Linked DNA regions of Mesorhizobium japonicum MAFF 303099. The protein of the gene in region 2 interacts with the protein of the main gene of each other region in a pairwise test. Links are inferred from orthologs where the notes say so. Each region holds a gene or a part of one and is shown on either strand. Other genes may lie near its edges. The genes, in order: secA, ybgC and MAFF_RS31955.

Region 1 (10,761 bases), 330 kb from region 2 along the record:
TTTCGTGACCCGGCCTGGCGGTCTTGGGGTCGATGGGCGTCACGCTGCCCTTGCTGGTGCCGCTGGCGTTGTTGGCGACCCAGAGCGTCTTGAGATCCCAGGAAGGAACGACGTGCTGCGGCTTGCGCCCGACAGGGAACCTGTCGACCTCCTTGAGCGTCGCGGGGTCGATGACCGATACGCTGTTGGACGAGCGGTTCGGAACATAGACACGCGGCAGTGCGCCTATCGTGGCCTGGCTCAAATGGTCGGGGGTTGTCTGGCCGTAGATATTGATCGGAGAGCGGGCAGGCGGCGGCTCGCTGCAATCCTCAGGGCATGAACCAGCTGAAGCCGATGCCGGCGACAGGGCAAGCAGCAAAACGAGCAGCGCGCGGGAGCTTGTGAACCGTGGAAATGGCTTGATCATTTGGGCTGTTGTCTTGCGAATTCGCGGATCGCTTCGGTCGTTCCGCTGACGATCATGTCGACGCCGAGTTGACCGAACTCGGCCGACGATCGTGCAGGGTCGCCGCCATAGACGCCGTCGCCGGCATCGAGCTTCGGAGCCGCCGCGAGGCGATCCTTGCGCACCATGGAAGGGTCGATGGCGAGCATCAGCGATGTGTCGGCCAATCCGGCGTGGGTGCCGATCTCGGACTGCCTCGCGCCGGCCGACAGGAGCTTGTCGACATAGGCGCCCTGGGTGATCTGATAGTATTGCAGCGCCGCAAAGACCCGGACCGGGCTTTTGCTCCATTCGGCATTCAGACGATCGGCCACATGGCGTTCGTCGGCTTGATAGCCGCCATGGTCGCCGATCAGCACGATGGTCTTGAAGCCGTGCAGCCTGAAGCTGCGCGCCGCGGATGCGAGCAATTGCTCGAAAATCTCGTCGCTGATGGTAATCGTTCCGGGAAACCGCATATGGGCGCTCGGCGGGTCGATGGTCCCTTCCGGGACATAGGAGATCACCGGGGCGACCAAGGCGTTGCCGAGTTGACCGGCAATCTTCTCGGCCAGGAACTTGACCCGTACATTGTGCTTGCCCAAGGCCATGGCAGGACCGCTTTGTTCGGTGCCGCCTATCGGGACGATGATCGTCGTCGTCCCGGCGTTGATCCTGTCGCGCAGTTCGGTCCAGGTCTGGTCTTCTAGGAAGACCGACGCATTGGCCGCGTTGGCGGCTGAGGCAAGACCCGACAGAAACCAAAGGCCGACGACAATGCCCGCGAACGTGAAACCATGCCGTGCGATCAGCCTCCGGGCGATGCGCTGCACCGGACCGGATGTCCGCCGATTTCCTGCAATTAGTCCGGGGGCGGGGGTCTCGGCATGACGCCGGCGGCCACGAAGGTTCGGGATCATGGCTACCGCCGTCTCAGCAGGCTCTTCATGCGGTTGCGCAGCAGGCGAGCCATGTTGCGGGTCTCGCGGTAGAGATGGAGCTGCGAGGCGGCCTGGCGGGCGAGGCGATCGGCATCCGGCGTCAACCCGATCACCAGCGTGCCGATCGGCTTGCGCTCGGCCCACAGCCGGCTCATCACCGGATGATCCGGGACCGCGCAGGAATCGGTCATCATGATGTTGGGATCGTCGAGATGCTGCCTTGTGACCTCGATCATCAGCAGCGTGCCGGGCGAATAGGCTGATAGCGTCTCGTCATAGGCCGTCTTCCAGGTATAGGCGACGCCAGCCTCGACGAACACGATCAGGCAGGCGATGGTGCGGCCGTCAAGCGTCAGCGAATGGATGCGGCACATGTCCTGCTCGGCGAGCCGGTGCACGGCCTCGCGGGCAAAGGCGGCGCGGAAGCGGTCGATCGCCATGGCGGTGCGCTCACGGCCCTTCCAGCCGGACGCTTCCAGCGTCAGGAAGCTTTCGATGGCGTGGCGGATCTCCTCGGGGCCGCGCGCCACCACATGCTCCAGCCTGCCGAGGCCGGCAAGACGCCGCTTCAGGCGGCGGAACTCGCGATAATGGTGCGAACGCAGGGATGCCTTCAGATAGTCGTCGCCGTCGAGCTCGCTCTCCAGCACGGGGCGCGGGGTCTGGCCGGTGGTGACCAGCGTCAGGCCACGCGTCTCGGCCACGGTGTCGAGCAGGCTCGCCACCGGACCGTCCAGCCTGATGTCGGGCAGCACGAAGACTTTCGGCAGCTTGAGATGCGGGCGCGACAGCATCGAGAAGAAATCCTCGACGACGCCGACCGGATCGTCGCGGTCGATCAGCGGCGTGCCGAGCGGACCGAACGGGCTCGACCAGGTGCGCATCACCGGCACGCCGAGCGGCACCACCGGGCGTTCCACCGAGATCGGCACCAGCAGGCGCAGCCGGTTGCGGTATTCGTCGCCGTCGCGGATCACCGCCAGGCGCACCTCGCGATCCTCCAGCCGGGGCATGGCCGGCGCCAGGAAGCGCGGGTTGAAGAAGACGTTCGGCTCGATCGTGCGGGCGCACAGATAATCCAGTTCCTCGACCAGGTCGAAGCCGGCGGACGCCGGATAGATGGCAAGCTTGCGCTCCGGCCGGTTGTTGGCGAGGATTTCGATATGGGCGGGATCGGGATCGCGCGCCAGACCGGCGAGGCCGGATACCATGGCGCCGGCGGTGCCGCCGCTGGTTTCCTCGAGCAACGGGATGGCGACCATCAGGCGGCTCCTTTGGCAGGCACGAAGATCGCCATGACGATGCCGAGCTTGCGCCAGACCGTGAAGGACAGCGCGCTGGCCTCGAAGATCATGGCGAAGGCGGTGGCCATGGCGGCGCCCCACAGGCCGAAACGCGGGATCAGCACCACGTTAAGGCCGATGTTGAAGGCCAGTGTCATGGCATAGACGGCGGCGCAGATGTTCTGGTTGCCGCTCATGGTGAGCAGGCTTTCGCAGGGGCCGACGGCGGCGCGCGCCACGACGCCGAAGACGAGCAGGAACAGCAGCGGATAGCCCGATGTGAATTCGGGGCCGAACAGCACCAGCATGGGTTTGCCCAGCGCCAGCACCAGCAGCGCCATCAGCAGCGAGGGCCAGAAGGTCCACGACACCGTCTCGCGGGCGAAGACGGCAAGCTTTTCCGGCTCGCCATGGGTGAACTGCGCATAGCGCTGGGCGACACCGGCCTTGACGGCGAAATAGACGAAATGCACCAGCGCCAGCGTCTTGACCGTGGCGAAATAGACGGCGACGTCGTTGGGATCCATATAGGCGCCGACCATCAGCACATCGGCATTGGTGAGCAGGAAGAAGAAGCTTTCGACCAGGAAGATCGGCAGCGAGACGATGAACCATTGCGCGAAATGCACTTTCATCGGCCCGGCCGGGATCTGCCTCTCCATGCGGTGGGTGACGCCGACCAGCTGCGCGAGCGTGGTGACATAGGTGGCGGCGATCGAGGCGAAGATCGCCGTCCTGGCATCGGCCGCGTAGCCGGCGAGAAGCATCAGCGCCATGAACAGCAGGATCAGCACCGGCCGTATCAGGTAGGTCGGCGAGAGGGCGAAAAGCGCCCAGCTGTTCGCCCTGGCCTGGCCCTGCAACAGGTCCGACAGCGCGATCATCGGCAGGCAGATGACGCCGAGGATGAACGGGATGACGTAGTAGTTTTCGATCCAGGGTGCCGCCAGCCAGACGCCGAGCGCGCCGAGCCCGGCGATGATGGTGGAGGCGATCAGCACGAACAGGCGGCTGGCCACGACGATGCCGCGCAGTTCGTCCATCAGGCCGCGCTCGCGGTATTCGGGGATGAAGCGGATGACCGAGGTGTGGAAGCCGAGGCAGGCGAGGTTGCCGACGATCACCATCGTCACCCAGACCAGCACGAAGATGCCGTATTCGAACGACCCCATCCAGCGCGCCATCAGCACCTGGCTGATGAAGGCGATGACGGCGCTGACGATGCGGATGGAGAAGGCGATGACCGACATGCGGCCGGCCTCGCCACGCTCATCGGCGGTGAACAGCACGGCGTCGATGCGGCCAAGCAGTGGCCCCACGCGCAGCGCCAAACGCTGCGGCAAGAACCGCCCGGCAGTCGTGGCCGCGGAAAAGCGCACCCCGATCTCTCTCCGTTTTCCGCCTCTTTTTCAGGCGTTGGTGTAGCGGAGACACATTAAGAAAACGTGGGTGGAGAGCTTCCTTCTCCCCGTACAGTGACGGGGGAAGGAAGCGGCGCCCTTAAGCAAACGCCCCGTGGCAGTGCTTGTATTTCTTGCCGGAGCCGCAGGGGCAGGCTTCGTTGCGGCCGACCTTGCCCCAGGTCGCCTGGTTGTTCGGGTCGCGGTCTTCGGGGGCGACGACGGCGTTCTGCTCCTGGCGCACCAGGAGGGCGGTTTCGCCGCCTTCGAAATCGTTCTCGCCGGTGGTGCCGTCAATATGCGTGCCGAACATGTCGGGCGCTTCCGGAGGCGGGGCTTCGGCGGCCTGGCGGACCAGTTCGACGCGCATCAGCTGCGCGGTGACGGCCTGGCGCAGATTGCCGAGCATCGCCTGGAACAGCTCGAAGGCCTCGCCCTTGTACTCCTGCAGCGGATCGCGCTGCGCGTAGCCGCGGAAGCCGACGACCGAACGCAGATGGTCGAGGTTGACGATGTGCTCGCGCCACAGATGGTCGAGCGTCTGCAGCACCACGGAGCGCTCGACATAGTTCATCACCTCGGGGCCGAAGCGCTCGGCGCGCTCCTTGGCGGCGGCGTCGGCGGCCTGCGTGATACGTTCGCGGATGTCGTCCTCAGCGATGCCCTCTTCCTTGGCCCAGTCCTCGACCGGCAGGTCGAGATTGAGGAATTCGGCGACCTCAGCCTTCAGGCCGGCGACATCCCACTGCTCGGCATAGGCGTTTTCGGGAATGGCCTTGGCGACGATCTCGTCGATGACGCCCTCGCGCATCTCGGCAATGGTTTCCGACAGGCCTTCGCCGTCCATCAGCTCGATGCGCTGCTCGAACACCACCTTGCGCTGGTCGTTGGAGACGTCGTCATACTTCAGCAGGTTCTTGCGGATGTCGAAGTTGCGCGCCTCGACCTTCTTCTGCGCCTTCTCCAGCGCCTTGTTGATCCAGGGGTGGATGATCGCTTCGTCTTCCTTGAGGCCGAGCTTCTGCAGCATGCCGTCCATGCGCTCGGAGCCGAAGATGCGCATCAAATCGTCCTGCAGCGACAGGAAGAATTTCGAACGGCCGGGGTCGCCCTGGCGGCCGGAGCGGCCGCGCAACTGGTTGTCGATACGGCGCGATTCATGGCGCTCGGTGGCGAGCACGTAGAGGCCGCCGGCGGCCAGCGCCTTTTCCTTCAGGCGCTCGACGTCGGCAATGATTTCCTTCTCGCGCGCCTCGCGCTCGGGGCCCTCAGGCATGTCGCCCAGTTCGTCGGCGATGCGCATCTCGGCATTGCCGCCGAGCTTGATGTCGGTGCCGCGGCCGGCCATGTTGGTGGCGATGGTGATGGCGCCGGGCTTGCCGGCCTGGGCGACGATCGCCGCTTCGCGCTCGTGGTGGCGAGCGTTCAGCACCTCGAAATCCTTGAAACCTTCCTTGCGCAGGCGATCCGCCAGCTGCTCGGACTTCTCGATCGAGGTGGTGCCGACCAGCGTTGGCTGGCCCTTGGCGCTGGCTTCGCGGATCTCCTTGACGATCGCCTTGTACTTCTCCTCGACCGTCCGGTAGACCTCGTCGTCCTCGTCCTTGCGGATGACCGGCAGATTGGTCGGAATCTCGGTGACTTCGAGACCGTAAATGTTGCCGAATTCCTCGGCCTCGGTCAGCGCCGTGCCGGTCATGCCGGACAGCTTCTTGTAGAGGCGGAAGTAGTTCTGGAAGGTGACGGAGGCGAGCGTCTGGTTCTCCGGCTGGATCGCCACATGCTCCTTGGCTTCCAGCGCCTGGTGCAAGCCTTCCGAATAGCGGCGGCCGGGCATCATGCGGCCGGTGAATTCGTCGATGATGACGATCTCGCCGTTGCGGACGATATAGTCCTTGTCCTTCTGGAACAGCCGGTGCGCCTTCAGCGCATTGTTGACATGGTGGACGATGGCGACGTTCTCGACGTCGTAGAGCGACTCGCCCTTGAGCAGATCGGCATCGCGCAGCAGGTTCTCCAGCTTCTCGGTGCCTTCCTCGGTGAAGATCGAGGTCTTCTGCTTCTCGTCGATCTCATAATCCTGCGGCTGCAACTGGATGATGAAAGTGTCGATGGTGTTGTACATTTCCGAACGGTCCTCGAGCGGACCGGAAATGATCAGCGGCGTGCGCGCCTCGTCGACCAGGATGGAATCGACTTCGTCGACGATCGCGTAATTGTGGCCGCGCTGCACCATCTGGGCGCGCTCATACTTCATGTTGTCGCGCAGATAGTCGAAGCCGAGCTCGTTGTTGGTGGCGTAGGTGACGTCGGATGCGTAGGCGACGCGGCGCTCCTCGTCCGACAGGCCATGGACGATGACGCCGACCGAGAGGCCGAGGAATTTGTAGACGCGGCCCATCCATTCGGAGTCGCGGGTGGCGAGATAGTCGTTGACGGTGACGACATGGACGCCTTTGCCGGCGAGTGCGTTGAGGTAGACTGGCAGTGTCGCCACCAGGGTCTTGCCCTCGCCGGTGCGCATCTCGGCGATGCCGCCATTGTGCAGCACCATGCCGCCGATCAGCTGGACGTCGAAGGGGCGCATGCCGAGTACGCGGCGTGCCGCCTCGCGCGCGGTGGCGAAGGCCGGGACCAGAAGGTCGTCAAGGCTGGCGCCATTGGCGATGTCCTGGCGGAATTTTTCCGTACGCCCCGCGAGTTCGGTGTCGGAGAGCGCCCGCATCTCGTTTTCCATGGCGTTGATCGCCTCGACACGGGGCCGGGTCGATTTGACCCGACGGTCGTTGGAGGAACCGAAAACCTTACGGGCGAGACCGCCGAGACTGACCATCCAATGGTCCTTTCGATAGAATTCTCAATCTTGAGACAGGCGCCGGCCGGCCCCATCAAATCCGCGTGATCGCACCGCCTGAATACGGGCAAACACAAAAAGCGCCCGGAAAACGGTTCTGGACGCAAAGTCGTTGGACAGATAAGAGGGGGCTCAACTGATGTCAACGCCGCGCTGGCCCTGCCGGTCGCGCCAAATTCCGCCACAATCTGGCTGATTGGAAGCCACCCCTCCTTACAATCCTTCACCGGAGTCATCCTTATGCCCTTGTTGTTCCGCCGTGCGTCGCTTGCCAGCCTTGGTCTGGCCTTCGGCCTGTCGGCTCTTTGCCTGTCGCCCGTCATGGCGCAGGAGGCCGCTCCTGCTGCTCCGGCCGCACCCGCTGCGGCGCCGGTCGACCCGAATGCCGTGGTCGCCACGGTCAACGGCCAGCCCCTGACCGAAGCCGACCTGGTGCTTGCCGAAGGCGAGCTGTCGCAGCAATTCGCGCAGTTGCCGCCCGAACAGCGCCGCGCGGCTGCCCTTTCGGCGGCCATCGAGATCCGCGTCATGGCCGCCAAGGCCGTTACCGACGGTCTCGACAAGGATCCCGACTTCCAGCGCCGCATGGCCTTCCTGCAGCAACGCGCGCTGCATGGCGAGATGGTCGAGAAGGGCGTCGTCAACAAGGTCACCGACGCCGAGATCCGCGCTCGCTACGACCAGGAAATCGCCAACACGCCGCCGGTCAACGAGGTGCATGCCCGTCACATCCTCGTGAAGACGAAGGAAGAGGCCGAGGCGATCATCAAGCAGCTCGACGGAGGCGGTGATTTCCAGAAGCTCGCCAACGAGCACACCAGCGACCCCTCGGGCAAGTCCAATGGCGGCGACCTAGGCTGGTTCGGGCCTGGCCAGATGGTGCCGGAGTTCGACAAGGCAGCCTTCGCGCTCGAGGTCGGCAAATACACCGAGCAGCCGGTGCAGACGCAGTTCGGCTGGCATGTCATCAAGCTCGAGGACAAGCGCGCCAAGCAGCCGCCGGCCTTCGACGACGTCAAGGACCAGGCCAAGCAGGCGGTCATCCGCGACAAGTATTTCGCCCTGGTCAAGTCGTTGCGCGCCGGCGCCAAGGTCGAGATCCCCGACGCCAAGCTGAAGCAGGCCGTCGATACGATGGAAGCCGGCAAGTAAGTCTGAACGATCTTTTCAAAAAGGGCGCGGCAGCCAAGGGTTGCCGCGCCCTTTTTTTTGTTGACCGCCATGCCGTTATCTGCCGGCTGCTATGCCTTGCAGGAGATAGCGGACCATTTTGCGTATCGTGGCCTTGGGTTCATCGAGCCGGTTGGTCAGGAGATGCCGCCAGGCGTAGGAAGCGATGATATCGGCAACCACGCCCGGATCAATATCGCCGGCGATCTCGCCCCGCGCCTTGGCGCGCTCGATGATCTGGCCGGTGTGGGTGCGGCGCGCTCCGGCATAGCCCGCCAGGGCCGCCGCCGCGGTTTCATCCGACTGTGCCTCGGCGATCAGCGACCGGAAGACGCTGCCCGACGATGTCTCGCGCCAATGCGCGAACAGATTGACCAGGAAGCCGACGAGATCCTCCTCCAGGCTTCCCGTATCGGGAATGTCGACGCGCTTCTGGCGCTGGTAGACTTCGAGCAGCAGCGCCGCCTTGCTAGGCCACCAGCGGTAAATGGTCGGCTTGCCGGCACGGGCGCGGCGCGCCACCGCCTCGATCGAGAAACCGGCATAGCCGGCCTCGATCAGCACGGCTTCGGCAGCCTCCAGAATGGCTTCGGCGCTGTCGGGATTGCGCCTGGCGCCAATCGATTTGCGTGCCGGATCGGCGATTTCGCCCATGAGCCGTTCCTCCTGAAGCGGTTTCTCGTTTCGGCTGAAACAACCCGCCGGCAACCGTTTGTCTTTTGCGGACCAAACGAAGCCATTTGGCCGCAAAATACACCGATGCCAAGAGATGCTCATACATCATCGCTTGACGAAACGGAACGGCTCGTTCTATTCAACGGAACGTTTCGTTCCGATGGACATCATCATGACCACCATTACCGCATCCGGCTCCGCATCCGCCGAGACGACAATTTCGAATTGGATGACCTTCTTGCTGGCTGCCGCCTGCGGGCTGATCGTTGCCAATATCTATTACGCACAGCCATTGATTGGCCCGATTGGCGCCGAACTTGGCCTGCCGCCACATGCGGCGGGCCTGATCGTTACGATGGCGCAGATCGGCTACGGGGTGGGCCTGCTGTTCATCGTGCCGCTTGGCGACCTGATCGAGAACCGCAGGCTCGTGCTTGGCATACTCGCCGTTGCGACGCTCGCCTTATTGGGCGCGGCGATTTCAACGCAGCCGGCGTTTTTTCTGGCCGCGATGCTGTTTGTCGGCCTTGGCTCGGTCGCGGTGCAGACCCTTATCCCCTATGCGGCGCATCTGGCGCCGGAGGCCAGGCGTGGCCGCGTGGTCGGCAATGTGTCGGTGGGATTGTTGCTGGGCATAATGCTGTCACGGCCGTTTTCCAGTTTCATCACCGCGCTGTCGTCCTGGCATGTGGTCTACTTCACCTCTTGCGCCGTTATGATCCTGCTGACCGTGGTGCTGCGGTTCGCGCTGCCCAGGCGCGTGCCGACGGCGCGTCTGAGCTATGGCGCACTGTTGGCGTCCATGGTGCAGATTGCGCGCTCGACGCCGGTCCTGCGGCGGCGGGCTCTCTATCAGGCGTTCCTGTTCGCGGCCTTCAGCCTGTTCTGGACGACGACACCGCTGCTGCTGGCCGGACCCGATTTCGGCTTGACGCAGCGCGGCATCGGCCTGTTCGCCTTGGCCGGTGTCGCCGGCGCTATCGCCGCGCCGCTCGCCGGAAGGGTTGCCGACCGCGGATGGAGCCGCCCGGCGACAGCCTTTGCCATGCTGTGCGTCGCCGTCGCCTTTCTCGTAACCCATATCGCCCCCAGCGGTTCGACGCTTTCGCTGGCGCTGCTGGTTGCCGCAGCCATCGTCCTCGACTTCGGCGTGCAGACCAACCTTGTCCTCGGCTATCGCGACCTGTTCGCGCTCGGCGCCGCCCATCGCAGCCGTCTGAACGGGCTCTACATGGCGACGTTCTTCATCGCTGGCGCCATCGGCTCGGGTGTCGGCGGTTGGGCCTATGCGCAAGACGGCTGGCCACTGGTGTCCTGGATCGGCCTGGCGCTGCCGGTTGCGGCACTGCTTTGTTTCGCCACCGAATTCATGTCGCGCCAAAGGGCGTGAATTCGCGCCCGGGCCAGCGCATCATTGCATCGCCTGCGAGGTTTCGGATTCGATGCGCCATCCCTCCGCGGCCTTGACCAGCCCAAGCGTGACGCGCGCCTTGCCGGTCAGCCGTGCCGCCGACTTGTCCTTCGGTACGTAGTCGTAGCGCATGGCAAAGGCGGCCTCAGTGCGGTCCTCGCCATGCGGCGTGATCTCCAGGCTGCCGGGTTCCAGCCCGAGCGACCACGAAGCCCATTGCGCGAACCAGTCGGTCTTCACCTTGACGATGGCATCGGCGTCGTAGCGTGTACCGAAAATAGTGGCCGACGAGCCGTAGATCCGCTTGACCGTTTCGGCCATCGTCCTGGTGTCGGGCGCCAGATAATCCCGGCGCAGGAACTGTTCGATCGAAGCCTTGTCATCGCCCACGGAGCGCTCCAGCGCCGCGACCCGTGGGGCCGACGCCGGCTCGGCCGCCGGCTTGGGCTTCGGGGCTGGCCCGTCACCCGGGACGAACTCGAAACGTTCGAGCAGTGAGCCCTGCTCCCAGGGGCGCTGGCCTTCGCGGGTTTGCGAAACGACGTCGCGGCGCACCGCGATCATCATGTCGTTGATGCTCTGGCCGGGTTCGGCGATGTG
Region 2 (10,260 bases):
TGGAGCGCGAATGGTTTCGGTTGCTGCTGAACAATGTGCCGGGTGTCGGCGCCAAGGTGGCGCTGGCCATCCTGTCGACGCTGGCGCCGGCCGACCTCGCCAATGCGATCGCGCTGCGCGACATCGCCATGGTCAGCCGAGCCCCAGGCGTCGGCAAGAAGGTGGCTGAGCGCATCGTCACCGAATTGAAGAACAAGGCGCCGGCCTATGCGGGCGCCGCCTCCGGCACCATCGGCCTGAAGCAGGAGCTCGGTGAAGGAGTGGCGCCCGCGCCGATCACCGATGCGGTTTCGGCACTGGTCAATCTCGGCTATTCGCGCGACACCGCCGCCAATGCGGTGGCCGCGGCACTGAAGACGGCGGGCGAGGACGCGGATGCCTCGAAGCTGATCCGCTTCGGGCTGAAGGAACTGGCGCGGTGAGGGCTCGCTTGTCCCTGCTCGTGCCATATGCCAGGAAGACAGCATGAGCCTGTCGCCCCGTCTCATTGCGCCGGAAAAACGCGGCGAGGATGCCGATCAGACCTTGCGGCCGCAGACGCTCGCCGACTTTGTCGGCCAGGCGGCGGTGCGGGCCAATCTCAAAGTCTTCATCGAGGCCGCCAAGGGCCGCAACGAGGCGCTCGACCATGTGCTGTTCGTCGGGCCGCCGGGGCTGGGCAAGACGACGCTGGCGCAGATCATGGCGCGCGAACTCGGCGTCAATTTCCGCTCGACGTCCGGACCGGTCATCGCCAAGGCCGGCGATCTCGCCGCATTGCTCACCAATCTCGAAGAAGGTGATGTGCTGTTCATCGACGAGATCCACCGGCTCAATCCTGCGGTGGAGGAAATTCTCTATCCGGCGATGGAGGATTTCCAGCTCGACCTGATCATCGGCGAGGGGCCGGCGGCGCGTTCGGTCAAGATCGACCTCGCCCGTTTCACCCTCGTCGCCGCCACCACGCGACTTGGCCTGCTCACCAATCCGCTGCGCGACCGATTCGGCATTCCGGTGCGGCTCAATTTCTATACGGTCGAGGAACTGGAGCAGATCGTCCGTCGCGGCGCGCGCATCCTGCAAATGCCGCTCGGCGACGATGGCGCGCTGGAGATCGCGCGGCGCGCGCGCGGCACGCCGCGCATCGCGGGGCGGTTGCTGCGCCGCGTGCGCGATTTCGCCTCGGTCGCCGGCGACGGCCATGTCGACCGTCTCATCGCCGACGAGGCGCTGACCCGGCTTGAGGTCGATGCGCTCGGCCTGGACGCGCTCGACCGCCGCTATCTCTCGATGATCGCCCGCAATTTCGGCGGCGGGCCAGTCGGCATCGAGACGATCGCCGCTGGGCTGTCCGAGCCGCGCGATGCCATCGAGGACATCATCGAGCCTTATCTGATCCAACAAGGCTTCATCCAGCGCACGCCGCGCGGCCGCATGCTGACGGCCAACGCCTGGCGCCATCTCGGCCTCGACGCGCCGAAGGATTTGGCGCAGCAGCAGATCAACCTGTTCCAGGAAGAATAGCGGCCAAGCGATCAGGCTCGGATTTTCAGGCCAGTGATCAAGCATCCGTGAACGGCTTGCGCAAAATCTGCTCGTCTTTGCCGATTTGCCGGCGCAATCCTGGATTTTATCGAACGCGTGCGGGGAACCGCTGCGATCGAAGGGCCGGGGAGCCAATCCATGATAACCAGACGCGGGTTCCTGCGCTTCATCGGCGGGTCGTTCCTGACGGCTGCCGCGCTCGGCGCCTATGCGGTCGGCATCGAGCCGATGCTCTTGACCCATGTGAAGCGTTACGCGCTGACGCCGCCGCACTGGCCTGATGGCCTGAAGCTGCGGGTTGTGGCGCTCGCCGATATCCATGCCTGCCGGCCCTGGATGACGCAGGAGCGGATTGCTTCTCTCGTCGAAGACGCCAATGCGCTGCAGCCGGACCTCATCGTGCTGCTGGGCGACTACATTGCCGGCATGCCCCTGGTGACGGGACCGGTGACGCCGTCGCAATGGGCGTCCGCGCTGTCGGGCCTCAAGGCGCCGCTCGGCGTGCTGTCGATCCTTGGCAATCACGATTGGTGGAGCGACGGCTTTGCGCAGCGCGCCGGGGCAGGCCCAATCATCGCACGCAAGGCCCTGGAAAAGGTCGGCATCCCGGTGCTGGAGAACGATGTCGTGCGCCTGGAGAAGGATGGCCAGAGCGTCTGGATCGCTGGGCTTGCCGACCAGCTGGCGCTGCTGCCGGCCAGGAAGGGCGACGATTGCAAGGGGCTCGACGATCTCGACGGCACGCTGGCCAAGGTTGGCGACACCGCGCCGATCATCCTGCTCGCCCATGAGCCCGATATTTTTCCGACCGTCCCGTCCCGGGTTTCGCTGACCCTGTCGGGCCACACCCATGGCGGGCAGGTGCGGCTGTTCGGCTATTCGCCGGTCGTGCCGTCGCGTTTCGGCAACCGCTATGCCTATGGCCATGTCGTCGAGAAAGACCGCAATCTGATCGTTTCGGGCGGACTCGGCTTCAGCATCATGCCGGTGCGTTTCGGCGTGCGGCCGGAGATCCTGCAGATCGACCTTGGCTGATTTGAACAACAGCTCTCAGTGAAGCGAGCGGATCACGTCCATCACATCCGGCTCGCCCTTGTCGCCATTGAAGGCGTCGACGATGCCGAAGGCGCCGCCATAGCTCCACACCGACCATGAGAAACCATGCGCCTCGGCGCGGGCGATCATGTCCCTGACGTAAGCGGCGCGGTACTGCGCCGGCATCACATAGGCATTGCCATATTCCTGGCGGATCATGCCGAACTCGCCCAGCGTGATGTTTTCCGGCTTGACGCCGTTGGCTTTCGCCCATGCCTCAACCTTTTTGAACGGCGCGTCCATCAGGCCGAGCAGCTTGTCGGGACTGTCCATGCTGGCGACCTGTTCGTCGAGATAGGCCAGCAGGCCGCTCTGCCGTGTCCACGGCGCCTCGGCCTTGATCCGGGCGCGGATGATGTCGAGCGTCGCGTCGAGCTGCGCCTTCGGCACGGCATTGAGCGGGTAGGGCAGGCCGGTCACATAGGGAATAAAGTCGCCGGCCCAGGTCGCGCCCTGATGGGTGAGCAGGAACGGATCATAGGAGTGGAAAGTCCAGATGACATTGTCGTCGGAGATCGCCTTGGGATCGATCTTCTCCAGGGACGAGGCGGCGGAATAGCAGGCGCCGGTCAGCACCAGCGTCAGTTTCGTGGCCGACGATCGTGCCGCGGCGAACAATTCGCGCTGGCGGTCCGGCCACAGGCTGGTGCCATCGCTGTCGCAGTCGACGATCGGCTCGTTCATCGGTTCGAAGGCGACCTTTTCGGGATCCTCGCCGGCCAGGGTGCGGGCCATCTTGCGCACCATATCGAGGTAGCGGTCGAAGGTCCGGGGATCGTCCATCACCTGCGCCATGCCGATCTTGCGGCTGCCGCCGGCCGGGATCAGGTGCATGTCGACGATCACCTTCAGGCCGGCACGGTTGATCATGCGCACCGAGTCCAGCACGCTGGCATAGAGGTCATCGCGCAGCGCCGCTGTCTGGTCGGACAGGAAAGGCGACGGGTCGACCGGCATACGCAGGAAATCGAAGCCTGCTCCCTTGAGCGCTCTGAGATCGTCATCTCCAAGGAATTTGCGCCATTCCGGATAGGGCAGTATGGTCTTGGCGTCACCCCATTGATCCTCGCCGGGCCAGGTGACCCACTGGTCAAGATTGAGGCCGCGCTTCATCGTGAAAGTCGCTGCCTGGCCAGGCAACACCAAGGCCATGAGCACCAGCAGCGCCGCCATCAAACTCTTGATCATCGCCGTCAACGGTGCCATCCGATGCTTTGTAGCGCGGAGAACAGGTGCCTCGTCGGGACTTAAAAAGGAAGCGCAATGGACGATCATGGTGAATCGGCGACGCTGCTGGCCGGGCTTTCCGGCGCGCTGACGACGTTCGGCCACCGGCTGATGGCGCGGGTCTATTATGCCGACACCGATTTCTCCGGCGTCGTCTACCATGCGCGCTATCTCGAATTCCTCGAGCGCGGCCGCTCCGACTATCTCAGGCTCACCGGCGTGCATCACACGGAGCTCGCCGACGGCAAGCATGGTGAGAAGATCGTCTGGGTGGTGCGGCGCATGGAGATCGATTTCCGCAGCCCCGCCCGCATCGACGACATTCTGACCGTCGATACCCGCACCGACGCCATTTCCGGCGCGCGCATCTTCATGGCGCAGCAGCTCAGGCGTGGCGACGAGGTGCTGGTCGAAGCCAAGGTCGAGGCGGCGATCATCGGCGAGAATGGACGACCGAGACGTTTTCCCAAGGAGTGGGTTGCGGCCTTCATGCCCAAGGTGGGCTGATATTCAGTGATGCCGGCCTGCAAACGGCGGTCTCCTGCGCCTCCCCGTTCTACTGCGACGCAGTAGAACTGTGCTCACGTACACAAAAGTACGCTCCGCTCCGGTTCTCGGAGCCCACCGCTTTCGACTCGGCCTGACCTGAATCTCAACCCACCTTTGAACGGCGTATGAGTTGACGCAGGCCCGGTTCGGGGACTGACGGGCGCGGCAATGCGCCGCGCCTTATTTACTAACCCATCCTTAACCATAACGGTTCATGAAGAGATTGGTGAAGATTGGCGTTATCCAACGCCTTCCTTTCACCAATATTTGCCCTGAAAAGGCCGCTAACGGCACGGTTTGGGGCGTCCGGTAGCTTCGTGCGAACCGACCACAAGGGATGCCAGGGGCCAGCTGCCAGCTTCGCCCGGAAATCTTAAGGACGTAACGATGGAAAATATCGCACTCGCCGATCCGGGCGCGCAATTGTCGATTTGGGCGCTGTTCATGCAGGCCAGCTGGGTGGTCAAGCTGGTCATGATCGGGCTGCTCTGCGCCTCGGTCTGGACCTGGGCGATCATCATCGACAAGCTGGTTGCCTATGGCCGCATGCGGCTAGCGCTGAACCGCTTCGAGCAGGTCTTCTGGTCCGGGCAGTCGCTGGAAGAGCTCTACCGCACGCTCGCCGACCGCAAGACATCAGGCATGGGCGCCATTTTCGTCGCCGCCATGCGCGAGTGGAAGAAGAGCTTCGAGAAGGGCGCCAAGACGCCGCTCGGGCTGCAGACCCGCATCGACAAGGCGATGGACCTGGCGCTGACCCGCGAGATGGAGAAGCTGGAGGGCCGCCTCGGCTTTCTCGCCACCACGGGCTCGGCGGCGCCGTTCATCGGTCTGTTCGGGACGGTCATCGGCATCATGACCTCGTTCCAGGCCATTGCCGGCTCCAAGAACACTAGTCTCGCGGTTGTCGCGCCCGGCATCGCCGAGGCGCTGCTGGCGACGGCCATCGGCCTGCTCGCCGCCATCCCGGCCGTCATTGCCTACAACAAGCTGTCATCGGATGCGAGCAAGCTCGCGGTGCGCATGGAAGGGTTCTCCGACGAGTTCTCCGCCATACTCTCGCGCCAAATCGATGAAAAAGTCGCGCCGAAGGCCTGAGGAGTAGCTGATGGGTATGTCCGTAGGCATGGCGGGACGCGGCGGGCGCGGCCACAGGCGGCGCGGCCGTCATCATGGGCTGATGTCGGAAATCAACGTCACGCCAATGGTCGACGTCATGCTGGTGCTGCTGATCATCTTCATGGTCGCGGCACCGATGCTGACGGTCGGCGTACCGATCGACCTGCCCGACACGCAGGCCAAGGCGATGAATGCCGACACGCAGCCGATCACCGTCTCGATCAACGCCGCCGGCCAAATCTATCTCCAGGAAACCGAGATCCCGATCGAGGAATTGGTGGCCAAGCTGCAGGCGATCTCGAAGACCGGTTATGAGGAGCGCATCTTCATCCGTGGTGACAAGTCCACCGACTATGGCACGGCGATGAAGGTGATGGCCCGCATTTCAGCCGCCGGCTACAAGAATATCGGCCTGGTTTCGTTGCAGGAACAGGATCAATAGACGCGAGATGAAAACCGGCCTCACCACATCGGTGATCTTGCACACGGCGGTGCTGGCCTTCGGCCTGTTCACCCTGTCGGCGCCGGCCGCGCTCCCGTCCGCTGATGTCGAGTCGGTCGCGGTCGATATCGTGCCGATGGAAGCCATCGCGCAGACGCTGCAGGGCGACAAGAAGGCCGTGATGCATGAAAAACCGGCGCCACTGCCGACGCAGCGCCCGGACATCGTGCCGGCGTCGCAGAAGGTCGGCGAAAACAGCGTCGATACCGACAAGCCGATAACGCCGGAAGCCAAGCCGAAGCCCGTCGACATGACCTCGGCCCCGCCACCCGCGCCGACCCCCAAAGAGACGCCGAAGACCGAGGACGTACCGAAGCCGCAGGAAAAGCCGAAGCCCATTCCGGCGACGGAAGTGGCGCCTGCGCCGACGCCCAAGGAAGAGGTCAAGCCCGAGCCGGTCAAGCAGACCGAGCCGAAGCCGACGCCGGCCAAGCCGGCGCCGACCCCGCCGCCGCAGGACAAGACCGCCGCTATCGATCCGACGCCCGAGGTCAAGCCGGATGCCGTCGCCGAGGCCATAGCCAAGGATCCGCCGGCCGAAGAGACGCAATTGCCGAGCTCGGCGCCCGCGCCGGAAGCACGGCCGAAGCCGCAGCCGGCGCAGGCCGAAAGCGCCAAGGCGCCGGAACGCAAGGATGCCGAGAAGCCGGTGAAGGAAGCGTCGTCGAAGCCGAAGTCCGACGACAAGCAGTTCAACGCCAACGAGATCTCGGCGCTGCTCGACAAGCAGAAGCCGTCCGGCGGCGGCGCCAAGCGTTCGACGCAGCAGGCCTCGCTCGGCGGCGATAAGGATCAGGGCCAGAAACTGTCGAAGTCGGAGCAGGGCGCTCTGGAAAGCCAGTTGGGTGGGTGCTGGACGCTGCCGGTTGGCCTGGAGGGCTCGGAGAACTTCGTCGTCGTCGTGCGCTTCAACCTGGACAATTCCGGCAAGCTCGATGGCCGCCCGTCCGTCGAAAAGTCGAGCGGTAACCGGCAGTTCGATGAAAGCGCGGTTCGCGCGGTTCAGAAATGCGACGTGGCCGGCCTGCAGGTTCCTGCCGGCAAGCAGGACATCTGGAACGACATCCGGGTCACTTTCGATCCAAGGGAGATGCTTGGCCTCTAGGCCTGGCGCCCACCCAAATCAAAAGAAGAGAAGCGAGAAGATATGAGATCCTTCCTCAAGCCGCTCCTGACGATTGCAGCCATGGCGCTGGGCATGACGGCCGTAATCCCCATGCCGGCATGGGCGCTCGTCGAGCTCAACGTCAACAAGGGCAATGTCGAGCCGCTGCCAATCGCCATCACGGATTTCCAGGGCGGCGATGCGCTTGGCGCGCAGATTTCCCAGATCGTCACGGCTGACCTGAAACGCTCCGGCCTGTTCGCGCCGATCGACAAGAGCGCCTTCATCGAGAAGATCTCGAACCCGGATGCCGCCCCCCGCTTCGACGACTGGAAGGTGATTAACGCGCAGGCGCTGGTCACCGGCAGCGTCAGCAAGGAAGCTGACGGCCGCATCCGTGCGCAGTACCGGCTTTGGGATACTTTTGCCGGCCAGCAGATGTCGGGTGAGCAGTTCTTCGCCAACGACGCCAACCAGCGCCGCGTCGCCCACATCATCGCCGACGCCATCTATGAGCGGCTGACCGGTGAGAAGGGCTATTTCGACACGCGCGTGGTGTTCATCGACGAGTCCGGCGCCAAGAATGCGCGCAAGAAGCGCCTGGCTATCATGGACCAGGATGGCGCCAACGTCCGCTATCTCTCGGACGGACGCTCGATCGTGCTGACGCCGCGTTTCTCGCCGAACCGGCAGGAAATCACCTACATGTCCTATGAGAGCGGCCAGCCGCGGGTCTATCTCCTGCAGATCGAGACCGGGCAGCGCGAACTGGTCGGCAATTTCCCCGGCATGACCTTTGCACCGCGCTTCTCGCCCGACGGCCAGAAGGTGATCATGAGCCTGCTGCGCGACGACGGCAATTCCAACATCTTCGCCATGGACCTGCGCAGCCGCTCGACGACGCGGCTGACCAACTCGACCGCCATCGACACCTCGCCCTCCTATTCGCCCGACGGCAGCAAGGTGGTGTTCACCTCCGACCGCGGCGGTCGCGCGCAGATCTATGTCATGGGCGCCGACGGCTCGGGCCAGACCCGCATCTCCTTCGGCGACGGCGTCTATTCGACGCCGGTGTGGTCGCCGCGCGGCGACCTCATCGCCTTCACCAAGCAGACCGGCGGCGAATTCCAGATCGGTGTCATGAAGACCGACGGTTCCGGCGAGCGCATCCTGTCGTCCGGTTTCCAGCAGGAAGGACCAACCTGGGCGCCGAACGGCCGCGTGCTGATGTTCTTCCGCGACTCCAATGGCGGGCCGAAACTGGTTTCGGTCGACCTAACCGGCCGCAACGAGCAGCCGATCCCGACGGCGAACTTCGCGTCGGATCCCGCTTGGTCGCCCTTGTTGGAATAGCGTCGGCCGAATTGCCACACATGCTGAAAAGGGGCCGTTTCGGCCCCTTTTCCACGCCTTCGTCGCGTTTTGGCCGCATTTCCGCCTAGGGTCCGCGCCAACTGTGACCCCGATCAAAAGGTTGCGGACGGGCAGCCTAAACCAAATTTTAACCGTGTTTCTTGAATGCCGGTTAACCCAAACGTGGTTACTGGGTGATCAACGAAATCACTCGAAATGCGAAGGAGAGGCGGCATGGGCCGTATCGCAGCACTTACCAGAAACCCGGTCATGATCGCGCTGGTGGCGATGCTCGCCATCGCCGGTTGCGCTTCGAAGAAGACGCCGAACAACGCCGCCGACCTCGGCCTCAACGGCGCCGGTGCGGCAACGCCCGGCTCGGCGCAGGACTTCACCGTCAACATTGGCGACCGCATCTTCTTCGATACGGACTCGTCCTCGATCCGCGCCGACGCGCAGACCACACTCGCTCGCCAGGCGCAGTGGCTGAACCAGTACAAGCAGTACGCCATCGTCGTCGAAGGTCACGCCGACGAGCGCGGCACGCGCGAATACAATCTGGCGCTCGGCGCCCGCCGCGCTGCCGCCGCCCGCGACTTCCTGGTTTCCAAAGGTGTCGCTTCCAGCCGTCTGAAGACCATTTCATACGGCAAGGAACGTCCGGTCGCGGTCTGCGACGACATCTCCTGCTGGTCGCAGAATCGCCGCGCCGTCACCACGCTCAGCGGCGCCGGTTCCTGAGTTGCCCGCGTCGGGAGACGCGAGCGCGCCGACTGGCAAAAATGCAACACAGCTTCGCGAAAGGCGGCCTTCGGGCCGCCTTTTTCATATCCGGGTGCCCGAAACAAAATTTGGCCGAAGTCTCGCGTCCTGCTATGAGCCGAGGGCGCTTGGCTGGTCCCATCCTGATTGGAAGGCGCGAACAGACTAACGACACACGGCGAGAGGCACATGCATTTGAGATCGGTTCTGAGCGGCACGCTTGCGGCGCTGCTCCTATCAGGCTTCACCGCCCTGGCAAGCGGCCCGGGGGCAAGCGGCCCAGGGCAGTCAACCGACAGCGGCTTTTCCTTCCATCTGCCGAGCCTCGAACTGCCGAGCCTCTTCGGCGACAAGAAGAAACCCGACCAGGTCCAGTTCGCGCAGCAGTCGAACGGCGCCGGCGCCACCGGGCTCGAGGACCAGCTGCGCCAGATGAACGGCAAGATCGAAGAGCTCAATTTCCAGATCCTGCAGATGCAGGAACAGATGCGCAAGCAGCAGGAAGACAACGAGTTCCGCTTCCAGCAGCTTGAAGGCGGCGCGCAAGGCGGACAGCCTCCGGCGCCGAAGAAATCCGACGCCACCACCAACACCAACACCGACGTGGCGGCGGCCCCGGCAACCCAGGCTCCGGCTGATGCCGGCGCCGCGCCTGGCGGCAATCAGTCCGCGGGCGGCAAGACAGTCGAGGACGTCATCGTCGAATCGCCCGAAGGCGACCCCGGCAAGGTGATTCCCGGCACGGGAGCTCCGGAAAAGACCTTCGGTTCCATCACTGTCGACAAGAACGGCAATGTGATCGATGCCGGCGGCAACACCCAGTCGACTGCGCCGACGCAAGACGCGGCCCCAGCCACCAAGGCCCCGGCCAAGGCCGGCAAGTCCAACGGCACGATCGTCGCGGCGCTGCCCTCCACCAACGACCCGGAAGAGCTTTACCGCAATTCCTATCAGTTCATCCTGTCGGGCGACTACGGCACCGCCGAACAGGGTTTTCGCGATCATATCTCCCGCTTCCCGCGTG
Region 3 (10,410 bases), 3.4 Mb from region 2 along the record:
GAGCGCCGTGGAAGACGCCCGGCATCAGCAAGATCGTGCTGTTGCTCACCGACGGCGAGAACGTCGTCTATGGCGCCAGCGAACAGCCGACGAAGTCCGACTACACATCCTATGGCTATCTGGCGGGTGGCCGTTTCGGATCGGACGACCAGACCGCCGCGGCGCGCAATGTCGACGGCTGGACCAAAAGCGTTTGCACTCAATTGAAGAACCAGGGCGTGCAAATCTACACCATGGTGCTGCAATCCGACACCGCCGCCAACCGCGCGCTTTACAGCGCATGTGCCTCGGACCCGAGCGGCTACTACGCCGTCAACGATCCGGCCAAATTGCCGGACGTTTTCCAGCACATCGCCAACAAGTTCTCAAGGCTGCAGCTGACCAACTAGCAGCCTATCACGCGCGAGCCAGGCACCTCTAAGGATCACCCCTCAACTCATGTGAGCGACAACCTTGTCGACCGTCTCGGGGAAGAAGTCGGGCGCCGCGTGGCGCTTGCCGAACATCATGTCGTACTGGATGAGCTGGAAATCGCGGATCGCCGGGTCGATCTCCTTCTGGCGCGACCAGTCGGGCGTGGCCGCGCCGGCCGGCGTCAGAAGCAGGTTGCGGTCGACGACCCGGTAGCGTTCCCGCATCTCGCCCAGGAAGCCCGTATAGTAGGGATGGGTGATGCCGGCGGCAGTCAGGATATGATAGGGCAGGAATGCCGGGCTCACCGTGCCGAGGTCCGCGACCGGACCGGAACGGTTCGACCAGATGATCAGTGGCGTTTCGTGATGGTCAAGGGCGGCTTGCGGTGTCGGCTCCTTGCGCGGCGCGACATTGTCCTTCAGGAAGCCGGTTTCGACATAGACCGGCCCCAGCGGTGGCAGATGGTCGCCGAAGAAGGCGACAATCGTCGGTCGCTCCCGCTTCTTGGCCCATTCGATCAGACGTTCAAGGCCGCGGTCCGCGTCGGCTGAACCTTCCGCATAACTCAACAGCGAGTCGCGCGCCCATTGGCTGATCGGCGCCTGCACCGCGTGGGTCGGGTTGTAATAACGGTTCGGTTCGTAGGGGCCATGGTTCTGCAGGCTGACCGCGAAGAAGAACACCGGGTCGTCGCTGGCGCCGGCTTCGCGGATGATCTCGTCGGTCATCGCCGCGTCGGATGCCAGCGGTCCGCGCTTTTCCATGGGCGGCAGCGTCTCTTCCGACTTGAAATCGTCGAAGCCGAAATCGGCGTAGACCGCGCCACGGTTCCAGAACCAGTTGGTGCCGGGATGGATGGCGCGCGCCCTGTAGCCTTCGCTTTTCAGGAAGGTCGCCACGGAAGGCGTCGGCGTGCGCACATATTGCTGGTAGGGGATGCTGCCAGCCGGCAGGAAAGCGTTGGAAAAGCCGGTCAGCGCCTCGAATTCGATGTTGGCGGTCATGCCGCCGAATTCAGGCGAGAACATCGAACCGGAACGCAATGCCCGCACGGTGGGAATCGGATCCGGCGTGATGGTGACGCCTGGCAGCTTGGTCGGATCCCAGAAGGATTCGCTCATGACGATAATGATGTCGGGCTTTTCATCGGGCACCGAGGCCGTCATCTGCGGCCGGTCGATCGCCGCGATCGCCTTGTCCGTATAGCCCGGCGGTGCCGAGACATGCGCCATCGGCACGTTGAGCGCGAAGGCGAGCGCAAAGCCGTTGGAGGCGTAGTTTTCCTTCTGGTCCCACATGATCGGGATGATCTGCAGCCGGTCCCTGGTCCAGGAGAAGGTGGCATAGTCCATGATCGAGACGAAGAAGGCGAGCAGCGGCACCGCCAGCGTCAGCCGGGCAAGGCGGCCCTTGTGGCTGAGCGCTGGAACCTTGCGGCGCCACAGCCGCCAGCCATAGACGAGCAGCGACAGGCCGGCGATGATGCCGGTGACCATGGCGAGCGCGGTCATCGGCCGCTCACGCACCAGAAGCGGCAGCAGCGCAAAGATCTGGCGAGCGTAGAGAAAGTCAGTCGGGTAGAGCGGATCGCCGAGATAATGCGATTTCTGATGGCCGACAAAGGCCAGCGCCAGCGTCAAGGGCGCGACGATCATCAGGCTCTGATGGCTGCGTCCCAGCAAGGCGTCGAGACCGATGAGGATCAGCGCGAACACAACGATGGTGGTCCAGCCCGGCTTGAGCGGCTGCAGGAAGAAGGAAACGGTGCCGGCAAAGTCGCCGCGCACGATCAGTTCGATGGCAAACACCAGGATGGCAGAGATCGCCAGGCTTATCAGCCCGTAACGGACGACCGGCCATCTCCGGCCCGGCAGATAGCCGGTGGACGGATCGTCTTCCAGGAATTGAGGCACGGCTTTACCCGCGCGTTTCGAACTCTTTGCCACTTTCACTTCCCACCCAGCGACAACCCAAGTCACGCGATTGTCATATAATTGTCACGCAAAGCTAGCGCCTGTGGCGGAAATAAGAAGAGCCAGCAAACGATTCGTGAGCGGTTTTCATCAGGAGTGATCGCCAAAAAGCCTTTTGGAACAGGCACTCGGCGCACGGTTCGGAGCTGGGTCCGGGGTGAACCGGGCTTGACTTGGCGGCCCGCCTTGCGCCACAGGCAGGGAAAATTCGTGTTATCAGCCAAGTAAAACCAGTCTTCGGGAGCCCTCGCATGGCCGTCGCATTCACCTTTCCGGGACAAGGCAGCCAGGCTGTCGGCATGGGCAAGGACCTCGCCGATGCCTTTCCCGAGGCGCGCAGGGTCTTCCAGGAAGTCGACGACGCGCTCGGCGAGAACCTGTCGAAGCTGATCTGGGAAGGTCCGGAGGAGACCTTGACGCTGACGGCCAATGCGCAGCCGGCGCTGATGGCGGTTTCGTTGGCGGCGATCAGGGCGCTGGAAGCGCGCGGTTTTTCGCTGAAGGACAAGGTCGCCTATGTCGCCGGCCATTCGCTGGGCGAATATTCGGCCCTTGCCGCAGCCGGCTTCGTTTCCGTCGCCGATGCGGCCCGGCTGCTGCGCATTCGTGGCAACGCCATGCAGGCGGCGGTGCCGGCCGGCGAGGGCGCCATGGCGGCGATCATCGGACTGGAGCAGCCAGATGTCGAAGCCGCTTGCATCGAGGCCGCGCAAGGGGCCAGCAAGGTCTGCCAGATCGCCAATGACAATGGCGGCGGCCAGCTGGTCATCTCCGGCGCCAAGGCCGCGGTCGAGCTGGCTGCCAAATTGTGCACCGAAAAGGGCGCCAAGCGGGCTCTGATGCTGCAGGTCTCGGCGCCCTTCCATTCGGCGCTGATGGCACCGGCTGCCAATGTCATGCGCGAGGCGCTCGCCGGTGTGACGAAGCATGCGCCGGGGGTGCCAGTGGTGTCCAACGTCACGGTGACCCCGACCAGCGATCCCGACGAGATCGCCCGGCGCCTGGTCGAGCAGATCACCGGCCGCGTGCGCTGGCGCGAAACAGTCGAATGGTTCGGCGCCAACGGCGTCACCACGCTTTACGAGATCGGCGCCGGCAAGGTGCTGTCGGGCCTGGCTCGGCGCATCAACCGCGACATCGCGACATCGGCCGTCGGCACGCCGGCCGATGTCGAGGCCGCGCTGGCCACATTCGCATAATCCACTGGCGATTTGACCCCACCCGTGTGAAGGGTGTTTTCTCAGATCAGGAGACGAAAATGTTCGAACTGACCGGCCGCAAGGCGCTCGTCACCGGCGCATCGGGAGGCATCGGCGAGGCGATCGCCCGCGTGCTGCATGCGCAAGGCGCCATTGTCGGCCTGCACGGCACCCGCATCGAGAAACTGGAGGCCTTGGCGGCCGAACTCGGCGATCGGGTCAAACTGTTCCCGGCCAATCTGTCGAACCGCGACGAGGTCAAGGCGCTCGGCCAGAAGGCGGAGGCCGATCTCGAAGGCGTCGACATCCTGGTCAACAATGCCGGCATCACCAAGGACGGCCTGTTCGTGCGCATGTCGGACGCCGATTGGGACTCCGTGATCGAGGTCAATTTGACCGCCGTTTTCCGGCTGACCCGCGAACTCACCCATCCGATGATGCGCCGCCGTCATGGCCGCATCATCAACATCACCTCGGTGGTCGGCGTGACTGGCAATCCCGGCCAGACCAACTACTGCGCCTCAAAGGCCGGCATGATCGGCTTCTCCAAATCGCTGGCGCAGGAGATCGCCACCCGCAACATCACCGTCAACTGCGTCGCTCCGGGCTTCATCGAATCGGCGATGACCGACAAGCTCAACGACAAGCAGAAAGAGGCGATCATGGCGGCGATTCCAACGCGCCGCATGGGAACGGGTGCCGAGGTGGCGTCCGCCGTCGCCTACCTTGCCTCCAACGAAGCCGCCTACGTCACTGGCCAGACCGTCCATGTCAATGGCGGCATGGCCATGATTTGACGGATGTGGCGGGGCTGTGAAAAGAGACCATTTCGCCTTGGACCTCAGCCATTTTTCGTGTAATGCGGCCCGCAACCCGGCGGTTCGGGCAAAAACCGGTTCGTAGCCGTTGCGTTTCCGGCAGGACCATCTTTCAGCTTGATTAGCGGCATTCTGCCCGCTAACGAAGACAGACAAACAAAAGACGAGGATGCCCCAAATGAGTGACACCGCAGAGCGCGTCAAAAAGATCGTCATCGAGCACCTTGGCGTCGATGCCGACAAAGTGACGGAGCAGGCGAGCTTCATCGATGATCTGGGCGCTGACAGCCTCGACACGGTCGAACTCGTCATGGCGTTCGAAGAAGAGTTCGGCGTGGAAATTCCCGACGACGCGGCCGAGACCATCCTGACCGTCGGCGACGCGGTGAAGTACATCGACAAGGCTTCGGCCTGACGCTTTCCGCAGTCATCACTGGGGAGGACCTGCGATGAGGCGTGTCGTCGTCACGGGCCTTGGGTTGTTGTCGCCATTCGGCATGGGCTTCGAGCACAGCTGGAAGGAACTTCTGACCGGCCGCAGCGCGGCCAAGCGCATCACCGAGTTCGAGGTGGAGGATCTTGCCTGCAAGATCGCCCACGTCGTTCCGCGTGGTGACGGCAGCAATGCCACCTTCAATCCTGAATCCGTGCTCGAGCCGAAGGAATTGCGCAAGATCGGTGACTTCATCCTGTACGGGATTGCCGCCGCCGACGAAGCGCTGAAGGATTCCGGCTGGGAGCCCAAGACCCACGAGGAGCAATGCGCCACCGGCGTGCTCATCGGTTCCGGCATTGGCGGCATCGAGGGCATCGCCGAGAACGCGATGATCCTCAAGGAACGCGGTCCGCGCCGCATCAGCCCCTTCTTCATCCCGGGCCAGATCATCAATCTCGTCTCCGGCCAGGTTTCGATCCGGCACGGGCTGAAAGGTCCGAACCATGCCGTCGTCACGGCCTGCTCGACCGGCGCGCATGCCATTGGCGATGCGGCCCGGCTGATCATGTGGGGCGATGCCGACGTCATGGTCGCCGGTGGCGCGGAGGCGCCGGTGACCAGACTTTCGATCGCCGGCTTCGCCGCCTGCCGGGCGCTGTCGACCGAGCGCAATGACACGCCGCAGACGGCGTCGCGTCCCTATGACCGTGACCGCGACGGCTTCGTCATGGGCGAGGGCGCCGGTGTTGTGGTGCTGGAAGAACTCGAGCACGCCAAGGCGCGCGGCGCCAAGATTTATGCCGAGGTGACCGGCTACGGCCTCACCGGCGATGCCTATCACATCACCGCACCGGCCGAAGACGGCGATGGCGCTTTCCGTTGCATGACCGCGGCGTTGAACCGGGCCAAGCTTACGCCCGCCGATGTCGACTACATCAACGCGCATGGCACCTCGACCATGGCCGACACGATCGAACTCGGCGCTGTCGAGCGGCTTGTCGGCAACGCCGCGTCGAAGATTTCGATGTCGTCGACCAAGTCGTCGATCGGCCATCTCCTTGGTGCAGCGGGAGCCGCCGAAGCGATCTTTTCGATCCTTGCGATCAGGGACAATGTCGCGCCGGCGACCATCAACCTCGACAATCCAGAGCGCGAAACCGCGATCGACCTGGTGCCGAACAAGCCTCGCTCCCGCCAGATCGACGTTGCGCTCTCCAATTCCTTCGGCTTCGGCGGCACAAACGCATCGCTTGTGTTCCAGCGCTACAATGGCTGATCGCCCGGCTGCCGGGCGATGCTTCGGCATGTCGTCAATTTTGCCATATTCGCCCCTACTCTGCCGCAGGGGATTCGTTGAGAGATCAAACGGTAGGGCGAAATGAACACAAATCCGGCGGGCAACGGAGAAGTCGGGCAGCGGCCGACGAACAATACCGGACCGATCGTGCCGAAGACGGCCAGCGAGGCCTTGCGGCCGGAAGCCGGAACGCCGCCGCCGAAGCGCTCGCGCGCTTCGCGCAGCCAGGTCGTCGTGTTCATGAACTTCGTCATCTCCCTGGTGATGCTGATGGTTCTTGCCGCGGGCGCAGCACTTTACTTCGGCAAGCAGGAATTCATCGAACCCGGTCCTTCGGCCAATGGCGACACCTTTCTGGTCAAGCCGAACACCGGCGTCCAGGACATCGCCGACCAGCTTGAGCGCCGTGGACTGATCAGCGACGCCCGCGTCTTCCGCCTTGGCGTGCGTGCTTTCGGCAACGATTCCGCGCTCAAGGCCGGCGAATACGAGATCAAGCCCCGGGCATCCATGCGCGACATCATGGAGCTTTTGAAAAGCGGCAAGTCGGTGATGTATTCCCTGACCATTCCGGAAGGGCTGACGGTCGAGCAGGCCCTGCAGCGTATCGCCGATGAACCCGCCTTGAGCGGCGACATGCCGGCGACAACGCCCCCGGAGGGCAGCCTTGCCACCGACACGCTGCGCTTCACGCGCGGTGCGACGCGCCAGCAGATGATCGACAAGCTGGTGGCCGATCAGAAGAAACTGGTCGACGAGGTCTGGCAGCGGCGTGCGCCGGATCTGCCGCTGGCCAATATCGAAGACTTTGTCACCCTGGCCTCGATCGTCGAGAAGGAAACCGGCAAGGGTGACGAGCGTTCGCGCGTCGCCGCCGTCTTCCTCAACCGCTTGGCCAAGGGCATGCGCCTGCAATCCGATCCGACCATCATCTATGGTCTGTTCGGCGGCAAGGGAAAGCCCGCGGACCGCCCGATCTACCAGTCGGACATCCAGAAGCAGACGCCTTACAATACCTATGTGATCAGCGGCCTGCCGCCGACGCCCATCGCCAATCCGGGCCGTGCAGCACTTGAGGCCGTGGCCAATCCATCGAAGACCGACGATCTCTATTTTGTCGCCGACGGTGCAGGCGGTCACGTCTTTGCCGCGACGCTCGACGAGCACAATGAGAACGTCGCCCGTTATCGTGCGCTGCAGAAGAAGCAGGCCGATGACGCGGCCAAGGCCGCCGCTGCCGCTGGTACAAACGGCAATGCCGACAAGCCTGCTACCGACAAACCAGCTGCCGACAAGCCTGCCGACGGCAGCACCGGGGGCGACAATGGCGACGCCGGCGGCGACGCGGGCGATGCCCAGTAGGTGAAGAAAGGCGTTGCCCGGAGGGCGACAGCCTGACATTTGAAGGAACGCCATGCGTCCGATTTCGACGCACCTACGGCGTGGTTATTTTCAAGCAGCACTTGCCCTGTCCGGAAACTGGTTTCGGGGTGATGCGCCAGGAATGTGCGGGCGACATGAATTTACAGAGCATGACCGGATTTGCGCGTGCCGTCGCCGAGCATGACGGCACCTCGATCGCCTGGGAGGTCAAGTCCGTCAACGGCAAGAGCGTCGAGGTGCGGCTGCGGCTGCCGCAAGGTTTCGAGCGTCTGGAGCCGGCGGTCAGGCAAACGCTGCAGAAGCGTTTCGCACGCGGCAATTTCCAGGCGACGCTGACCATCGGCCGCGCCGCCGGCGCGCAGGCGCAACCCGTCGTCAACGAGGCGTTTCTGAAGGACCTTGCGGGTCTCGCCAAGCGGCTGCAGGAACAGTTCGGCGTTGCTCCCGCGACGGCCGATGGGTTGCTGTCGCTGCGTGGCGTGCTCGACATTCCCGAAACCGTGGAAACCGAAGAGGCGCGCGCCGCGCTCGACATCGCCATCATGGCTGCGCTCGACGTATCGCTGAACGGGCTGGAACTGGCACGGCAAAGCGAGGGGGCGGCGCTGGCTTTGCTGCTGTCCGGCCATATCGACGCCATCGAGGCATTGACGCTGCGTGCGGAGGCGGATCCGTCCCGCGAGACGGCGGCGATCCGTGAACGCATCGCTGAGCAGGTCAGGCTGCTGATGGACGCGTCCGCCAACCTGGATGCGAGCCGGCTGCACATGGAAGCGGCATTCCTCGCCACCAAGGCTGATATTCGCGAGGAGATCGATCGGCTGAAGACGCATGTCGCATCTGGCCGGGCTTTGCTTGAGGGCGGCGGCGCCGTCGGTCGGAAGCTCGATTTTCTGGCACAGGAATTTAACCGCGAATCGAATACGCTGTGTTCGAAGTCGAACGCCGCAGCCGTCACCGCGATCGGGCTGGAGCTGAAGGCGGTGGTCGACCAGTTTCGTGAACAGGTCCAGAATCTGGAGTAGCCGATGGTCGCCAAGGAACCGATGGTTCCCAGGGATTTGGGATCCCGCATCCGCCGCCGGGGGCTGATGCTCGTCCTGTCGTCGCCATCCGGTGCCGGCAAGTCGACGATCGCGCGCAACCTCCTGGAAAGCGATTCCAGCCTCGAATTGTCGGTCTCGGTCACGACCAGACCGCGCCGCGGCAGTGAGATCGAGGGGGTTCATTACCATTTCCGTACGATGCGCGAGTTCGAGCGGTTGCGCGATTCCGACGCTCTGCTCGAGTGGGCGGAGGTGCACGGCAATTGCTATGCGACACCGCGCGAACCTGCGGAACTGGCGCTGGCGCAGGGCCGCGACATGCTGTTCGACATCGACTGGCAAGGCGCTCAGCAGTTGAAGGAGAAGATGCGCGCCGACATCGTCTCGATCTTCATCCTGCCGCCGTCGATGAAGGAATTGAAGGCCCGCCTGAAGCGCCGCGCCGAGGACCAGGAAGCGGTGATCGAGACGCGGCTGAAGAACGCCCGCAACGAGATCGAGCACTGGAAGGAATATGATTTCGTCATCGTCAATGACGATCTCGACCGTGCCTTCGCCGAGGTGCGGGGCATCGTCGTCGCCGAGCGGTTGCGCCGCGACCGCCGGCCGGGTCTCTTCGATTTCGTCTCGGGGTTGCTGGACGAGAAAACTGTCTAGAGCAATTCCAGGAAAAGTGTGAGCGGTTTTCCCTGGAAAAGCGCGTAGCGCTTTCCCTTGGGAATTGCGTCAAAACAAAGAGTTAGAGGGTTTCCGCGTTTCCAGGAAACGGTGAAACGCTCTGACAGGCGTCATGGCGCTATGCCGTCGACAAGGATCAGATGGCGGCTGAGCGCGGCGTCGCGCACATCTAGCGCTGCAGCATACTCGGCGGATGCGTACCAGCGCCGTGCCTGCTCAATGTCAGGAAATTCGACAACGATCAGCGGCGTGGGATGCCATTCGCCCTCCAGCGTATCCACCTGGCCGCCGCGTACGAGATAGCGCCCGCCATAATGGGCAATGGAAGCCGCGGCACGCGAGCGGTATGTCTGGAATGCCTCTTGGTCGCAGATGGTGACATCGGAAATGATATAGGCAGGCATTTAGGTTTCTCCGGCATGCTCGCCGAACTATCTATTCCTGCATCGTCGCAATTCCAGGCCGGCGCTAAACAGAATTGGTCAGCCTGACGAATTCCTCGACGCTGAGCGTTTCAGCGCGGCGGGTCGGGTCGATGCCCGCGCGCTCGAGCAGGGCCTCGCCGCCAAGGCTTTTCACACTCTGTCGCAGCATCTTTCGGCGTTGGCCGAAGGCGGCTTCGGTGACGCGGCCGAGTTTCTTTACATCGGCCGGCAGGGGCGTCGCGCGCGGCTCCAGATGCACCACCGAAGAGGTGACCTTTGGCGGCGGCGTGAAGGCCTGGGGAGGCACGTCGAAGGCGATCCTGGCCTTCGTGCGCCAGCCGGCCAGCACCCCAAGCCGGCCATAGGCGTCGCTGCCGGGCTCCGCGACGATGCGCTGGGCAACCTCGCGCTGGAACATCAGCGTCATCGACGCGTAGAAGGGCGGCCAGTCCACGACCGTCAGCCACCGGACGAGCAGTTCCGTGCCGATGTTGTAAGGCAGATTGGCCACGATCCGCACCTGACCGCTGGCTCCGCCGGCCGCGGAGGCGAGGGCGGCGAAGTCGGTTTTCAGCGCATCGCCGGAAACTACCTCCAGCCGGCCGGGATAGTGAGCGGAGACTTCGGCCAATGCCGCCAGACAGCGCTCGTCGCGCTCGATGGCGACAACCCGGCGGGCGCCGTTGGAAAGCAGTGCTCTTGTCAGGCCGCCAGGTCCCGGCCCAACCTCGATCACGGCGG

What was found.
Region 1: the proteins of ybgC (region 2) and secA interact in binary tests that used the Escherichia coli proteins (3 or more experiments, as listed by UniProt). The link is inferred for Mesorhizobium japonicum MAFF 303099 from one-to-one orthologs.
Region 3: the proteins of ybgC (region 2) and MAFF_RS31955 interact in binary tests that used the Escherichia coli proteins (3 or more experiments, as listed by UniProt). The link is inferred for Mesorhizobium japonicum MAFF 303099 from one-to-one orthologs.

The regions. Positions count from the first base shown.
Region 1 is NC_002678.2:2,791,389-2,802,149, reverse strand. What follows is about bases 3,952-7,255. They hold secA (preprotein translocase subunit SecA), read right to left. Parts: upstream 6,885-7,255; coding sequence 4,152-6,884; downstream 3,952-4,151. Other genes in these bases: MAFF_RS14655 (peptidylprolyl isomerase), read left to right, coding at 7,146-7,255; MAFF_RS14665 (lipopolysaccharide biosynthesis protein), read right to left, coding at 3,952-4,030. In the rest of the region: MAFF_RS14680 (YncE family protein), read right to left, coding at 1-244; MAFF_RS14675 (creatininase family protein), read right to left, coding at 406-1,347; MAFF_RS14670 (GNAT family N-acetyltransferase), read right to left, coding at 1,350-2,630; more of MAFF_RS14665, read right to left, coding at 2,630-3,951; more of MAFF_RS14655, read left to right, coding at 7,256-8,057; MAFF_RS14650 (TetR/AcrR family transcriptional regulator), read right to left, coding at 8,133-8,729; MAFF_RS14645 (MFS transporter), read left to right, coding at 8,923-10,140; MAFF_RS14640 (caspase family protein), read right to left, coding at 10,162-10,761. UniProt on the Escherichia coli protein: Required for protein export, interacts with the SecYEG preprotein conducting channel.
Region 2 is NC_002678.2:3,123,609-3,133,868, reverse strand. The notes cover bases 2,815-5,617. They hold ybgC (tol-pal system-associated acyl-CoA thioesterase), read left to right. Parts: upstream 2,815-3,882; coding sequence 3,883-4,353; downstream 4,354-5,617. Other genes in these bases: tolR (protein TolR), read left to right, coding at 5,504-5,617; tolQ (protein TolQ), read left to right, coding at 4,783-5,493; MAFF_RS16335 (glycoside hydrolase family 5 protein), read right to left, coding at 2,815-3,825. In the rest of the region: Holliday junction branch migration protein RuvA, read left to right, coding at 1-422; Holliday junction branch migration DNA helicase RuvB, read left to right, coding at 466-1,503; MAFF_RS16340 (metallophosphoesterase), read left to right, coding at 1,663-2,559; more of MAFF_RS16335, read right to left, coding at 2,575-2,814; more of tolR, read left to right, coding at 5,618-5,956; MAFF_RS16315 (cell envelope integrity protein TolA), read left to right, coding at 5,964-7,121; Tol-Pal system beta propeller repeat protein TolB, read left to right, coding at 7,164-8,474; peptidoglycan-associated lipoprotein Pal, read left to right, coding at 8,709-9,215; tol-pal system protein YbgF, read left to right, coding at 9,426-10,260.
Region 3 is NC_002678.2:6,493,402-6,503,811, forward strand. Bases 3,248-6,200 are described here. They hold MAFF_RS31955 (acyl carrier protein), read left to right. Parts: upstream 3,248-4,582; coding sequence 4,583-4,819; downstream 4,820-6,200. Other genes in these bases: fabD (ACP S-malonyltransferase), read left to right, coding at 3,248-3,586; fabG (3-oxoacyl-[acyl-carrier-protein] reductase), read left to right, coding at 3,646-4,383; fabF (beta-ketoacyl-ACP synthase II), read left to right, coding at 4,854-6,116. Also shown: MAFF_RS31935 (pilus assembly protein), read left to right, coding at 1-389; MAFF_RS31940 (LTA synthase family protein), read right to left, coding at 432-2,393; more of fabD, read left to right, coding at 2,639-3,247; endolytic transglycosylase MltG, read left to right, coding at 6,219-7,499; MAFF_RS31970 (YicC/YloC family endoribonuclease), read left to right, coding at 7,655-8,545; gmk (guanylate kinase), read left to right, coding at 8,567-9,223; MAFF_RS31980 (DUF1330 domain-containing protein), read right to left, coding at 9,355-9,648; 16S rRNA (adenine(1518)-N(6)/adenine(1519)-N(6))-dimethyltransferase RsmA, read right to left, coding at 9,713-10,410. UniProt on the Escherichia coli protein: Carrier of the growing fatty acid chain in fatty acid biosynthesis.